DNA from 3 places in the Microtetraspora glauca genome. Region 1 is predicted to be linked to each of the others. Evidence: predicted binding sites of a transcription regulator. Region 1 holds the regulator's gene; each other region holds the start of a gene.
What was found. Region 1 encodes LexA, which represses DNA repair genes until DNA is damaged. Its sites were predicted from a motif close to TCGAACANNTGTTCGA; they were not measured.

Region 1 (5,033 bases):
GCCACGGTCGCCTCCACACCGAGCAGGTTGGGCGCGCCGTAGATGTGCGCGGGCTGCCGGTTCACCGCGTCGCGTACGGCCGGTGCGCCGAGATGCGCGACGGAGCAGCGGATGCCGCCCATGTTGAACGCCTTCGTCGCGGAGGTGAGCGTGACGGTGCGGGCGGGCAGCAGCGTGCCGAACGGGATGTGTGACTGCGGCCCGTACGTCAGGTCGGCGTGGATCTCGTCGGAGAGGACCAGGGCGTCGTGCCGCTCGGCGTACTCGGCGAGCGCGCCCAACTCCTCGGCGGTGAACACCCGGCCAGTGGGGTTGTGCGGGTTGACCAGCAGCAGCACGGCGGCCGGCTCGTCCGGCACCTCGAACCGCCACCCGTCGCCGTCCGGCAGCATCGGGATGGACAGCAGCCGCCGTCCCATCTCGGCGATGGTGTCCAGGAACGGGTGGTAGGCCGGAGTGTGCAGGGCGACGGTGTCACCCGGCCGGGTCGTCAGGTGCAGCAACACCTGGAGGGCCTGGTTGATGTCGCTGTAGGACCGGACGTGGCCGGGATCGGGGCGGAAGCCGTACCGGGTCTCCATGCGCTCGGCGAACGCTTCGGCGAGGGGACCGACGGAGGGCTCGTCCAGCCACGAGGGATAGCCGAGGTCGGTCTCGGCGCGGCGCGTCACCGCCTCGCGCACCGCCTGCGGAACGGGGAAGTCCATGTCGGCGACCCAGGAGGGGATCACGCCGGGCGAGGTCTGCGACCACTTGAGACCGTCGCGTAGGGAGGCGTCCTCCAGGCTGAGCTGGTCAAGGTTGCGCGTCACAGAGCAAGCCTATTTGCGGCAATCACCCTGATTGCTCCGTGACCGCTCCGCGGTGACAGAGGTCACCGCGGAGCGACGCCGGATGCGCGGTCCGGAGGGTCGGCCCGCTCGGCGGGCCGGGGACCTAGAGCTTGCGCAGGACCGCGGTGACCTTGCCCAGGACGGTCGCCTCGTCGCCAGGGATCGGCTCGTAGTTGGCGTTGTGCGGCACCAGCCACACATGCCCGTCCTTGCGCTTGAAGGTCTTCACCGTGGCCTCGCCGTCGATCATGGCGGCCACGACGTCGCCGTTGTCGGCGACCGGCTGCTGGCGCACCACGACCCAGTCGCCGTCGGCGATGGCGGCGTCGATCATCGAGTCACCGCTGACCTGGAGGAGGAACAGCGTTCCCTCACCGACCAGCTGCTTCGGCAACGCGAAGACGTCCTCGATGCTCTGCTCGGCCAGGATCGGGCCTCCGGCGGCGATGCGGCCGACCAGCGGCACGTACGCGGCGGTCGGGCGGCTGAAGCCGGGCTCCACCTCCGCGGCGTCCGGGTCGACCCACAGCACCGGCTCGCCGGGCAAGCGGACCTCGAGCGCCCGGGGGCGGTGCGGGTCGCGGCGCAGGTACCCCTTACGCTGCAACGCCGTGAGCTGATGCGACACGCTGGAGGTGCTGGTCAGCTGGACCGCCTCACCGATCTCGCGCATCGAGGGCGGATATCCGCGCTGCTGCACGGAGTCGCGGATGACCTCGAGGATCTTGCGCTGCCTGGGGGTGAGACCAAGGGAGTCACGCCTGCGCACCGCAAGGTCGCTGACACTCTCTTCCTGCCCGCTCACCAAACCACCTCCCAATCCGTGTTCTTCATGTCGCACAGAGCGACGGTACCTCGATCCAAGATCATCATCAAACAATTGTTCGATTCGATGTGAATACCGCCACCTGTGTGGATGTAGCAACATCGTACGGGAGTTCGATCGACATCGTGTTCGATATTGCCGAGATTTCGCCGATCTTCTTGTAATGTGCCCGCGCGATGCCATCGGGGCCTGCGACACGCCCGGGGTTCAGGGTGATTCCCCAGGTTGAACAGCGACTTCGCCCGAGCCGTCGCGGCCGACTTGCGTTCAAGGTCGGGCACTTCTACGGTTGGACCACAACATCTAGTAGTTACAGCGATGTACTTCACCACAGCTTGTGTTTCCGTGACCGCTTCACGACGATTTCGTGAGGTGGGCGCAAGCGTTTCCAGGGAGGCGATGACGTGCACTGCCCGTTTTGCCGTCACCCGGACACGCGGGTCGTCGACAGCCGCTCTACCGAGGACGGGGCCGCGATTCGCCGCCGGCGAACCTGCTCGGAATGCGGGCGCAGGTTCACCACCCAGGAAACCGTTCTGCTCATGGTCAGCAAGCGCAGCGGAGTGACCGAGCCGTTCTCACGTGACAAGGTCGTCGCCGGTGTGCGGCGGGCCTGCCAGGGACGCCCGGTCGGCGAGGATTCGCTCGCGCAGCTCGGGCAGCTCGTGGAGGAGAGCATCAGGGCCACCGGATGCGCCGAGATCGCCTCGCATGAGGTGGGCCTGGCCATCCTGGGGCCGCTGCGCGAGCTGGACGAGGTCGCCTACCTGCGCTTCGCCTCGGTCTATCGGGGGTTCGAGACGCTGGCCGACTTCGAGGCCGAGATCGAGCAGCTCAGAGCCGCGCGCACCGCCGTCCAGCAGTAGCGGCGGGAGTTGGCGGGACGGCCGACGCGGACGCCCGTCACGCACGGTGGTTAAACAGACACGTGATCGGATGCGAGGGGCTCCACCGGGCCCCGGGAGGGGGAATTCATGACAGAGATCGTGAACGGCACCGAGACGGGCACCGGGGGACGGGGTGGCAAGCGGCCGGCGCGTAAGGGGCTCAAGATGAAGCGCGTCTTCACCACCCCGGGGGTCCACCCGTACGACGCGGTGACCTGGGAGCGCCGCGACGTCGTCATGACGAACTGGCGCGACGGCTCGATCAACTTCGAGCAGCGCGGAGTGGAGTTCCCCGAGTTCTGGTCGGTCAACGCCGCCAACATCGTCACCAGCAAGTACTTCCGCGGCGCCGTCGGCACGCCCCAGCGCGAGTCGAGCCTGCGGCAGCTCGTCGACCGGGTCGTGGACGTCTACACCAGGACCGGGATCGAGAACGGCTACTTCGCCAGCGACGAGGACGCCGAGATCTTCGACCACGAACTCAAGCACGCCCTGATCAACCAGGTCTTCAGCTTCAACTCGCCGGTGTGGTTCAACGTGGGGACTGCCTCGCCGCAGCAGGTGAGCGCGTGCTTCATCCTGGCCGTGGACGACCAGATGGAGTCCATCCTTGAGTGGTACAAGGAAGAGGGCGTCATCTTCAAGGGCGGTTCCGGTTCGGGGATCAACCTCTCCCGCATCCGTTCCAGCAAGGAACTGCTCTCCAGCGGTGGCACGGCCAGCGGCCCGGTGTCGTTCATGCGCGGCGCCGACGCCTCGGCGGGCACGATCAAGTCCGGCGGCGCGACCCGCCGGGCGGCCAAGATGGTCGTCCTGGACGTCGATCACCCCGACATCGAGGAGTTCATCGACACCAAGGCGCGTGAGGAGGACAAGATCCGCGCGCTCCGCGACGCCGGGTTCGACATGGACCTCGGCGGCAAGGACATCGTGTCCGTCCAATACCAGAACGCCAACAACTCCGTCCGGGTCTCCGACGAGTTCATGCGCGCCGTCGAGAGCAACGGCGACTTCGGCCTGCGCGCCCGGCTGACCGGCGAGATCATCGAGAAGGTCGACGCGAAGTCGCTGTTCCGCAAGATGGCCAAGGCCGCCTGGGAGTGCGCCGACCCCGGCGTGCAGTACGACGACACGATCAACGACTGGCACACCTGCCCGGAGACCGGGCGGATCACCGCGAGCAACCCCTGCTCGGAGTACCTCCACCTGGACAACTCCTCCTGCAACCTCGCGTCGATCAACCTGCTGAAGTTCCTGCGCGACGACGACACGTTCGACGTGGAGAACTTCGTCAAGCTGACCGAGCTGATCATCACCGCGATGGACATCTCGATCACCTTCGCCGACTTCCCGACCGAGAAGATCGGCGAGACCACCCGGGCCTATCGCCAGCTCGGCATCGGCTACGCCAACCTCGGCGCCCTGCTGATGGCCACCGGCCACGCCTACGACTCCGAGGGCGGCCGCGCGATCGCCGGCGCCATCACCTCGCTGATGACCGGCGCCTCCTACCGCCGCTCGGCGGAGCTCGCCGCGATCGTCGGGCCGTACGACGGGTACGCGCGCAACGCCGAGGCGCACAAGCGCGTCATGCGCAAGCACGCGCACGCCAACGACGACATGCGCACGGTCGACGACATGGACCGGGTCATCCACGCCGAGGCCACCCGGCAGTGGCAGGAGTGCCTCCGGCTGGGTGAGAAGAACGGCTACCGCAACGCCCAGGCGTCGCTGCTCGCGCCCACCGGCACCATCGGTCTGATGATGGACTGCGACACCACCGGCATCGAGCCCGACCTCGCGCTGGTCAAGTTCAAGAAGCTGGTCGGCGGCGGTTCCATGCAGATCGTCAACCAGACGATCCCGAGGGCGCTGCGGCAGCTCGGCTACCAGGAGGAGCAGGTCGAGGCGATCGTCGATTACATCGCCGAGCACGGCCACGTGGTCGACGCCCCCGTCCTGCGGCCCGAGCACTACGAGGTGTTCGACTGCGCCATGGGCGAGCGGGCCATCGCACCGATGGGCCACGTCCGCATGATGGCGGCGACCCAGCCGTTCCTGTCCGGCGCGATCTCCAAGACCGTCAACCTGCCCGAGTCGGCCACCGTGGACGACATCGAGCAGGTCTACCTGGAGGGCTGGAAGCTCGGGCTGAAGGCCCTGGCCGTCTACCGCGACAACTGCAAGGTCGGCCAGCCGCTCTCGGCCGCCAAGAAGACCACCGAGGAGATCACCGAGGAGGCCGCCGAGCAGGCGCCCCAGGTCCAGGTCATCGAGGTGCCGCGGCCGACCCGCCGCCGGATGCCCAACCAGCGGCCGAGCCTGACCACCCGCTTCACCGTGGGCGGGGCGAAGGGCTACATGACCGCGTCGTCCTACCCCGACGACGGTCTCGGCGAGGTCTTCCTCAAGATGTCCAAGCAGGGTTCGACCCTCGCGGGCGTCATGGACGCCTTCTCCGTCGCCATCTCGATCGGCCTGCAGTAC
Region 2 (5,033 bases), on a different contig from region 1:
AGATGTACGGCTCCCGCGTCATTTGAGGCACCTCCGGGGCGGGACCATACTTGGGGAATGCGCCTGACGGATTTCTGGAGCCGTATGCACCGCCACTTCGGCGAGGTGTACGCCGAATCGTGGGCGAAGGACTACGTCATCGCCGATCTCGGCGGCCGGACCGTCGAGCAGGCCCTGGCCGACGGCGTGGCGGCCAAGCGTGTCTGGCACGCCGTCTGCACGGTCGTCGACGTGGATTCCCGGCTGCGCTAGCAGGCCGTACGCCCGGAGCGCCCCGCATCCTGTGTGGAGGGACGCTTCACGGAGCCCCAAATGCGACTCCGAAATGCCACTTTGATACCTTTATGTCGTGCGGTTGACGAAGTTCACCGACCTCGCGCTCCGGGTGACCATGCGCCTGGCGGTGATAGACGGGGCGGAGGAGCTGCCCACCTCAAGGGAGGTGGCCGGTTCCGTCGCCGCGCCGTACACCCACGTCGCCAAGGTGGTCAGCCGGCTCCAGCACCTCGGCGTCCTGGAGACCCGCCGGGGGAGGGGAGGGGGTCTGGAGATCACCACGGCCGGTCGGAACGCCTCCGTCGGCTGGCTGGTGCGTCAACTGGAGGGATCGGACGACGTGGTCGGCTGCGAGGACCAGCCGCCGTGTCCTCTGCGTGGAGCGTGCCGCCTGCGCGGGGCCCTGCGCCAGGCGCAGGAGGCGTTCTACGCCTCGCTGGACCCGTTGACCGTACGAGATCTGGTCGGTGACTCGTCCAGGCCGATGCTTATCCAACTGCTCACGTCCCCACCCGCGTAACCCTGTCGATGTCGCACGCCATCGATGGGTGCCGCGCGCCAAAAATTGGTATCTGAGAATCAGATTTAGGAGTGGTCATGCTTTCAGAGAAGTCCGCGGCCGTCGTCCGCGCCACCCTGCCCGCGGTCGGAGGGGCGATCGGGGAGATCACGCCGATCTTCTACCGCAAGATGTTCGACGCCCACCCTGAGCTGCTCCGTGACCTCTTCAACAGGGGCAACCAGGCCAACGGGTCGCAGGGGCGAGCCCTCGCCGGCTCCATCGCCACGTTCGCCGTCGCGCTGCTGGAGCACCCGGACACCCGGCCCGACCAGTTGCTCGCGCGCATCGCGCACAAGCACGCCTCGCTCGGGATCACCGCGGAGCAGTACGGCATCGTGCACCGCCACCTGTTCGCCGCGATCGCCGAGGTCCTCGGAGACGCGGTCACCCCGGAGGTGGCGGCGGCGTGGGACGAGGTCTACTGGCTGATGGCCGGCGCGCTGATCGCGCTGGAGGCGCGGCTGTACGCCGATTCGGGCGTCGCGGACGGTGACGTGTGGCGCCCCTGGCGGGTGGTCGGCCGGGTCGAGGAGACCGCCCACGTCGCCACCTTCATGCTGCGGCCCGCCGACCGCAGCCCGACGCCGTCCTTCCGGCCGGGCCAGTACGTCTCCGTCCAGGTGGAACTCCCGGACGGAGCCCGGCAGATCCGGCAGTACAGCCTGTCCTGTGCGCCGGGCGGATCCGACTACTGGATCTCGGTGAAGCGGGTCGCGGACAGCCCGGAAGGCGAGGTGTCGACCTGGCTGCACGCCAACGTCCGCGAGGGAGACATCCTCCGTGTGAGCGCTCCCTTCGGCGACGTCGTGCTCGACGAGGGTGACTGCCCGATCCTGCTCGCCTCGGCGGGCGTCGGCGCGACCCCGATCATCAGCATGCTGGCCCACCTCGCCGCGCGCGCGACCACGCGGCCGGTGACCGTGGTGCACGGCGACCGCACCCCGCGCAGCCACCCCTTCCGCGGGGAGCTCGAACTGCTCACCGAGAAGATCCCGCAGGCCGTCACGCACGTCTGGTACGAGGAGCCGGAGGAGGGCTGGCCCGCCGAGCGCACGGGTCTGGTGGATCTGGCCGGCGTCGAGGTCCTCGACGGCACGCGCGCCTATTTGTGCGGGCCGGTGCCGTTCATGCGCGAGGTGCGTGCGCGGCTGCTCGACCGGGGCGTCCCGGCCGAGCGCATCCACTATGAGGTGTTCGGCCCGGACCAGGGGCTCTAGATCCGGTACGGCCGGCAGGGCGAGCGGCCGAGACGGCTGGCCATGTGGCCCGCCCGGGAGGAAGACGCCCGGGAGACGCCCGGGAGACGGCTGGGACGGCTGGGCGAACCGCCGGGTGAGCTCAGCTTGGAGAGCTTGTCCGGCGGCGGTCCGGAGAAGTCGCTCGGGGCCTGCCGTGAGAGTGGCGTTCAGCCGGTGCGGGAGAGCAGCTTCGTCACGGCGTCGGCGGTCCTTGCCGGGTCCTCGGCGCTCTCCTGGCCGTCCGGAGACCACAGGAACATCCAGCCGTCGATCGTCGGTGTGGCGAAGACGATCGTCTGATGTCCGGTGCGCGGATGCCACACCCAGAGAACGGGGTCGTCGCCGCCCAGCATGCGGCCGACGATTCCACGTTCAGGGAGTTGCCCGGCGAGTGTCTCCAGGTGCGTACGGCGTTGCGGTCCGTAGGTGCTGGTGCTCGTCACATCGCCGCCTTGGGGGAAGAACCGGCTTTCCTCCAGGATCGCCGCAGGTCACCGGCCAGGCAACAGCGGTGCCGGAATGCCCGGGAATGTGACCTCGCGGTTGGGGTGGTGCATCCCTCTCGCCCGGTACGGCGCCCGCCGCTCGCCCGGTCGGATCCTGCCGTACACCGTGGACCGCGCCGGAAGAGGGAGCGACGCGCCACACGGTTCCAGATGTGATCGAACAGTCGTTCGGCTATATTTGAACGGCCGCCGCAGGGGTGTGCCGCGTCGGGTGGGCAGCCGCAGGCGCCTTCCGGGTTTCCCGGGGCGTCCGGTGCCGGTTTCCGAGGACGGCTTCCGGAACTCCGGAAATTGTCGGTGGCACCCCGTAGCTTTCCGGTGACCGAACAGACCACGACCCTCCAGGGGGCACCCAATGGCAATCAACGACCGCGAGAAGGCCCTTGAGACCGCCCTCGCACAGATCGAGCGGCAGTTCGGCAAGGGCTCCGTCATGCGCCTCGGCGACGACGCGCGTGCCCCGGTCGAAGTGATCCCCACCGGCGCGATCGCCCTCGACGTCGCTCTCGGCATCGGCGGCTTCCCGCGCGGTCGCATCGTCGAGGTCTACGGGCCGGAGTCCAGCGGTAAGACGACCGTCGCGCTGCACGCCGTGGCCAACGCGCAGCGGGCCGGCGGCATCGCCGCCTTCATCGACGCCGAGCACGCCCTCGACCCGGAGTACGCGAAGAAGCTCGGCGTCGACGTCGACGCGCTGCTCGTCTCCCAGCCGGACACCGGTGAGCAGGCCCTCGAGATCGCCGACATGCTGATCCGCTCCGGCGCGGTCGACATCATCGTCATCGACTCGGTGGCCGCCCTGGTGCCCAAGGCCGAGATCGAGGGTGAGATGGGCGACAGCCACGTCGGCCTCCAGGCGCGCCTGATGTCCCAGGCCCTCCGCAAGGTCGCCGGTGCCCTCAACCAGACCCGCACCACCGCCATCTTCATCAACCAGCTCCGCGAGAAGATCGGCGTCATGTTCGGCTCGCCGGAGACCACCACGGGTGGTAAGGCGCTGAAGTTCTACGCGTCGGTCCGGCTGGACGTCCGCCGGATCGAGACCCTCAAGGACGGCACCGAGCCGGTCGGCAACCGCACCCGGGTGAAGGTCGTCAAGAACAAGATGGCGCCCCCCTTCCGCCAGGCGGACTTCGACATCCTGTACGGCATCGGCATCTCCCGCGAGGGCGGCCTCATCGACATGGGGGTCGAGCACGGGTTCGTGCGCAAGGCCGGCGCCTGGTACACGTATGAGGGCGATCAGCTCGGCCAGGGCAAGGAGAACGCCCGCAACTTCCTGAAGAACAACCCCGACATCGCCAACGAGATCGAGAAGAAGATCAAGGAGAAGCTCGGTGTCGGGCCGCGCCTGGACGCCGCCGCGGAGGCTCCCGCTCCCGCCCCCGTGCCGGCCGCGGCCGCTCCGTCCGGAGGGCGCGGGTCCAAGGCGTCCACGCCCAAGCCCGGTGACGTCTGAGCTCAGCCATGAGGCGTGACGAGTTCCCCGGCCCCTCCGCTGAGCCGGGCCCGGGGGACGAGGACCCAGGCTGTTCGAGCGTTGCGGGGTGGCAGGGCCGGGATTCCGCTCCTGCGGGCGAGTCGGACCTGCCGGGTCGACGCTCCGATCCGGCAGGCGACCTGAGGTGGCGGCGGGGCCGGGGCTCCGGGCCGGCGGATGAGGTGGTCCATGGGAGCGGGAACTCCGGGCCGACTGGGGAGCTCAACCCGGCCGACTGGAACTCCGGTCCGTGGGGCCCTGAGCACTCCGCCGATCCATCCCATGGCGTTGGCGATGCCGGTGGCTCCATCAGGGGCCGTGCTCGCGGCTTCGGCGCCGGCGGGGCGAGGGGGCTCGGCGCCGGCGGGGCGAGGGGTTCCGGCGCTGATGGGGCGAGAGGGCTCGGCGCCGGTAGGGCGAGGGGTTCCGGGGCCGGTGGTGCGAGGGATTCTGGGGCTGACGGCGCGTTCGGCGGGCTAGGCCCTGCGTTCGGTGCTTTCGGTGCCGACGATGACGGTGGCTTCGGGGATGGCCCTGCCGATCGTCCTGGCCGTGCTGGGGGCACCCGGCGGAAGAAGGGGCGGTCGAGGCGATCGGACTGGTCGCCTGAGGGCCCGGATGAGGGCTCCCCGGCCGCTCAGGCGCCGGCGGCGGATCCCCAGGCGGTGGCCAGGGCGATCTGCCTGCGGTTGCTCACCATGGCGCCGAAGACCCGGGCCCAGCTCGCGGAAGCCCTGCACAAGCGGGAGGTTCCGGAGGACGCGGCGCAGGCCGTACTGGAGCGCTTCTCCGAGGTCGGCCTCATCGACGACGAGGCGTTCGCCGCGGCGTGGGTCAGTTCCCGGCACGCCGGGCGTGGCCTGGCACGACGGGCGCTCGCGCAGGAGTTGCGCCATCGTGGCGTGGACGAGGACACCGTCAAGGAGGCCGTCGAGCAGCTCGACCCCGAGCAGGAGGTGGAGACCGCCCGG
Region 3 (5,033 bases), on a different contig from region 1:
GCAGCAGCTCGGCCAGCAGGCCGAACTCCTTGCGCGCCAGCGGCACGTAGCGCCCGTCCCGGAACACCTGCCGGTGCGCCCAGTCCAGGCGGATGCCCGCCCGCTCCAGGATCGGCGGATCGGCCGCCCGGACCCGGCGGCCCAGCGCGTGGACCCGGGCCACCAACTCCTCGAACGCGAACGGCTTGGGCAGGTAGTCGTCGGCTCCGAGGGAGAGGCCCGCCACCCGGGAGCGCACGTCACCCGACGCGGTGAGCATGAGGATGCGCACGGCCGCGGCGTCTGCCACCACGGCCCGGCACACCTCGTCGCCGTGCACGCCCGGCAGGTCCCGATCCAGGATCAGCACGTCGTAGTCGTGGATCCGCACCCGTTCCAGCGCCGCCTCCCCGTCGTAGGCGACGTCCACGGCGAGCGCCTCCCCGCGCAACCCCTCCGCGATCGAGTCGGCGAGCATCCGCTCGTCCTCGGCGACCAGTACTCGCAACGTGCCCCCTATGCCATGCCATGCCGTCGAACTGCTCGTCGAACTGCCAGCGAATCGCGCCACCATGTCATCAACGCCATAACGCGGACGTAACCGGATCAGGTGACGGCGAGTTTATCGATCATCCACTTCAGTTCTCCTCCGATGCCGGGAACCGCCCGGCCCTGGACCGGGGGACCGTCCATGCTCACCTCACCGGATGGCGTCCAGCTCGAACCCGTCACGGCGGGTCGCGGCGCGCGTCACCGCACGCGCCGGGCGCTCAGCTCGGGACACGGCCTCTTCGCCGTCGTGATCAGCCTGGCGGCGGCGCTGCGTGCCGTCGTCATGCTCGGCTACAACACCGCCCAGCTCTACTGGTACGACTCGTTCACGTACCTGGACACGGCCGTCCACCTGAAGCCCGGCGGCGCGTTCCATCCCGCCGGCTACGCGTTCTTCCTGCGGCTGCTCCGGCCGTTCCACAGTGTCGAGCTGGTGGTCGGCGTGCAGCACGTCATGGGGCTCGGCATGGGCCTGATGATCTATCTCCTGCTGCGCCGCCGTTCGCTGCCCGCGTGGGGCGCGACGCTGGCCGCGCTGCCCGTGCTGTTCGACCCGTCGTTCCTGCGGCTCGAACACGCGGTGCTCTCCGACACCCAGGTCACGTTCCTCGTCATCGCCGCGCTGACGGTCCTCATGTGGCGGGCGAAGCCCTCGGTGCGGTCCGCCGCCGTGGCCGGGGTGCTGCTGGCGGTGGCCGGGCTCACCCGGACGGCCGCGGCGCCGCTGCTCGCCCTGTTCGTGCTCTACCTGGTCCTGCGGCGGGTCGGCTGGCGGCACGTGGTCGCGCTGGCCGTCGCCGGGACGCTGCCGCTCGCCGCCTACGCGGGCTGGTATCAGCAGCACCACGGGCGCTTCGCGCTCAGCGGCTCGGACGGCGTGGCGCTGTGGGCGCGCACCATGACGTTCGCCGACTGCTCGAAGATCAAGCCACCGGCCGACGAGGCGCGGCTCTGCCCGAACGGCACCGTCGTCGACGCCGCCGGGGAGTACGTGTGGGCCGCGGACGCCTCGCTCAACCGGCTGCCGGGCGACCGCTTCTCCCACAACGACCTGGCCAGGTCGTTCGCGCTGCGCGCCATCGCCGCCCAGCCGCTCGACTACCTGCGCGAGGTCGTCTCCGACGCGTCGCTCGCCTTCGCGTGGACGCCCGTGAGCCACCCGAAGCGGGTCGTCCCGGCTCTGTCGCTTCCGGTCGGCTCGTGGCCGCTGCCCTCGTTCCCGCTCATCCACCAGGTTCGGGTGGAGTACGACCCCGCCATCCGCGGGATGGCGTCCGTCGCGCCCTACGACGCGTTCTTCACGGCGTACCGCTATCCGAACGTCCTGCACGGCCCGCTGTTCGGCGTGGTCCTGCTGCTCGGCGGGCTCGGCGGGCTCGGCGCGATCGGGCGGCGGCGTCCGGCGCTGCTGCCGTGGGCCGCGGCGATGTTCCTGTTCGTCGGGCCGATCGCCGCGCTCGACTTCGACCACCGCTACATGCTGCCCGCGGTCCCGATCGCGTGCATCGCCGCGGCCCTGGGCGCGGCGAGCCTGTGGCGCGCCCGCCCGGGCCGCCGCGCGAAGGTGCGGCCCGGCCGTCAGGCGCCGTAGACGGGCTCGGGCCTGGCGGCCTCCTTCAGCAGGCCGCCGATCTCCGGGCCCAGCTCGGCGGCGTCCCAGCGGGCGCCCCTGTCGGTGGACGGACCGTGGCGGAAGCCCTCCATCACGCAGATGCGGCCGCCCTCGACCTCGAAGACGCGGCCGGTGACGTCCTTCGACTCGGCGGAGCCGAGCCAGGCCACGAGCGGTGAGACGTTCTCCGGCGCCATCGCGTCGAAGGCGCCCTCCTCCGGCGCGGCCATCGTGGCCGCGAAGACCTGTTCGGTCATCCGCGTACGGGCCGCCGGGGCGATGGCGTTGACGGTCACGCCGTACCGGCCGAGCTCGGCGGACGCGACCAGGGTGAGGCCCACGATGCCCGCCTTGGCGGCCGAGTAGTTGCCCTGGCCCACGCTGCCGAGCAGGCCCGCGCCGGACGAGGTGTTGATCACACGGGCGTCGGGCCGCCGGCCCGCCTTGGACTCCGCCCGCCAGTGCAGCCCGGCGTGCTTCAGTGGCAGGAAGTGGCCCTTGAGGTGGACGCGCATCACGGCGTCCCACTCCTCTTCGGACAGGTTCACCAGCATGCGGTCGCGCAGGAAGCCCGCGTTGTTGACCAGCACGTCGAGCCGGCCGAAGGTCTCCAGCGCCGTGGCCACCAGCCGCTGCGCCCCGGCGTCGGTGGCGATGTCGGAGCCCTCGGCGACGGCCTCACCGCCGAGCGCGCGGATCTCCTCGACCACCCGCTGGGCGGGCCCGTCAGAGCCGCCCTCGCCGGAGAGGCTCACGCCGAGGTCGTTGACGACGACCTTGGCGCCCTGCCGGGCGAACTCCAGGGCGTGCGCGCGGCCGAGGCCACGCCCGGCGCCGGTCACGATGACGACGCGGTCCTTGCAGATCATTCTCAGCTCTCCTTGCCGGCGGCGGCGGTCGGGTAAGGCGGACCGTGTCCAGGCACGGTACCTTCTGCTACCGTCATTTCTAACAAATGTTTGGTGGAAAGGTAGCGTATGGGAATCTCCACCAGGAACCACGGCAACGGCATCACCGAGGTGGTCGTCGACGCGCCGCCGGTCAACGCGCTGACCGTGCGCGGCTGGTTCGACCTGGCCGACGCCGTACGGCAGGCAGGGCGTGAGCCGGAGACCCGCGTCGTCGTGCTCCGCGCCGAGGGGCGCGGCTTCAACGCCGGGGTGGACATCAAGGAGATGCAGGCGACCTCCGGGTTCGAGGCGCTGGTGGGCGCCAACCGGGGCTGCTACGCCGCGTTCTCGGCGGTGTACGAGTGCGAGGTGCCGGTGATCGCGGCCGTGCACGGCTTCTGCCTCGGCGGCGGCATCGGCCTCGTGGGCAACGCCGACGTCGTGGTGGCCTCCGATGACGCCTATTTCGGGCTGCCCGAGGTCGACCGCGGCGCGCTGGGCGCGGCCACGCACCTGGCCCGCCTGGTCCCGCAGCATCTGATGCGCGCGATGGTGTACACCTGCCGCAACGTCACGGCCGCCGAGTTGCACGCGTTCGGATCGGTGCTCGAGGTGGTGCCGCGCGACCGGCTCAGGGACGCCGCCTTCGAGGTCGCGGCCCAGATCGCCGACAAGGACCCCTACGTGATCCGCCGGGCCAAGGAGTCGCTGAACGGCATCGACCCGGTCGACGTCCACCGCAGCTACCGCTTCGAGCAGGGCTTCACGTTCGAGCTGAACCTCATGGGCGCGGGCGACCGGCACCGCGACAGCTTCGTCTCCGAGGGGGCCTAGATGACCACCAAGATCATGACGATCGAGGAGATCGTCGGGTCGCTGGAGAGCGGCATGACGATCGGCATCGGCGGCTGGGGCTCCCGGCGCAAGCCGATGGCCCTGGTCCGCGCGATCTACCGCTCGTCGCTCGACGACCTGACGATCGTGTCGTACGGCGGAGCCGACGTCGGCCTGCTGTGTGCCGCGGGCAAGGTCCGCAAGGTGATCGCCCCGTTCGTGACGCTCGACTCCGTCCCCCTGGAGCCCCACTTCAGGGCGGCCAGGCAGAACGGCACGATCGAGTTCGCCGAGTACGACGAGGGCATGTTCATGTTCGGCCTGCTCGCCGCCGCGCACCGGCTGCCGTTCCTGCCCACCAGGGCGGGTCTCGGCTCGGACGTCACACGGGTCAACCCGGACCTGCGCACGGTCCGCTCGCCGTACGACGACCAGGAGGAGCTCCTCGCGGTGCCCGCGCTGGCGCTCGACGTGGCCCTGGTGCACATGGACCGGGCCGACACGCGGGGCAACGGCCAGTACCTCGGCCCCGACCCGTACATGGACGACCTGTTCGCCAAGGCGGCGGGCCGCTGCTACGTGAGCTGCGAGCGCCTGGTGGACCCCGGCAAGCTGGACGGCCCGCCGCAGACGCTGCTCGTCAGCCGCATGCACACCGCGGGAGTGGTGGAGACGCCGAACGGCGGCCACTTCACCGACTGCGGGCCCGACCGCACCCGGGATGAGGCGTTCCAGCGGCACTACGCGAGCTCGGCCGCCGACCCCGAGGCGTGGACGGCGTTCGCCGACCGATTCCTGAGCGGCGACGAGACGGCCTACCAGGAGGCGGTCCAGCGGTGGCACGAGGAGCAGGAGGGGAAGGCACGATGAGCGCGACCCGTGCGGAGATCTGCGTGGTGGCCTGCGCCGAGGCGTGGCGCGGCGACGGCGAGATCCTGGCCGCGGCGATGGGCACCTGCTCGATCCTGGGCGCCCGGCTGGCCCGGCTCACCTTCGAGCCGGGGCTGCTGACCACCGACGGCGGGGCGATGCTCACCGCGGAGCCGGTGCCGTTCGGCGCGCCCGCCGGCCCGGTCGAGGGCTGGATGCCGTTCCGCGACCACCTCTGGCTGGTGCAGAACGGGCGGCGGCACGTCATGATGGGCGCCTCCCAGATCGACAGGTAC

Region 2: a site for LexA is predicted at 2,739-2,754, ahead of recA (recombinase RecA). Genes of this name have one in related genera too.
Region 3: a site for LexA is predicted at 3,091-3,106, ahead of AB0I59_RS37440 (enoyl-CoA hydratase family protein). Genes of this name have one in related genera too.

What each region holds. Positions count from the first base shown of each region.
Region 1 is NZ_JBFALK010000002.1:74,187-79,219, forward strand. Features, by position in the region: gene AB0I59_RS03580 (MalY/PatB family protein) at 1-812, opposite strand, end outside; gene lexA (transcriptional repressor LexA) at 937-1,638, opposite strand; gene nrdR (transcriptional regulator NrdR) at 2,064-2,525, shown strand; gene AB0I59_RS03595 (vitamin B12-dependent ribonucleotide reductase) at 2,634-5,033, shown strand, end outside.
Region 2 is NZ_JBFALK010000005.1:227,165-232,197, reverse strand. Features, by position in the region: gene AB0I59_RS12185 (VOC family protein) at 1-26, shown strand, start outside; gene AB0I59_RS12180 (DUF3046 domain-containing protein) at 58-252, shown strand; gene AB0I59_RS12175 (RrF2 family transcriptional regulator) at 350-796, shown strand; gene AB0I59_RS12170 (globin domain-containing protein) at 874-2,055, shown strand; gene AB0I59_RS12165 (hypothetical protein) at 2,244-2,519, opposite strand; gene recA (recombinase RecA) at 2,938-4,041, shown strand; gene recX (recombination regulator RecX) at 4,728-5,033, shown strand, end outside.
Region 3 is NZ_JBFALK010000029.1:35,672-40,704, reverse strand. Features, by position in the region: gene AB0I59_RS37455 (response regulator transcription factor) at 1-487, opposite strand, end outside; gene AB0I59_RS37450 (putative glycosyltransferase family protein) at 671-2,122, shown strand; gene AB0I59_RS37445 (SDR family oxidoreductase) at 2,110-3,012, opposite strand; gene AB0I59_RS37440 (enoyl-CoA hydratase family protein) at 3,121-3,867, shown strand; gene AB0I59_RS37435 (CoA transferase subunit A) at 3,868-4,737, shown strand; gene AB0I59_RS37430 (CoA-transferase subunit beta) at 4,734-5,033, shown strand, end outside.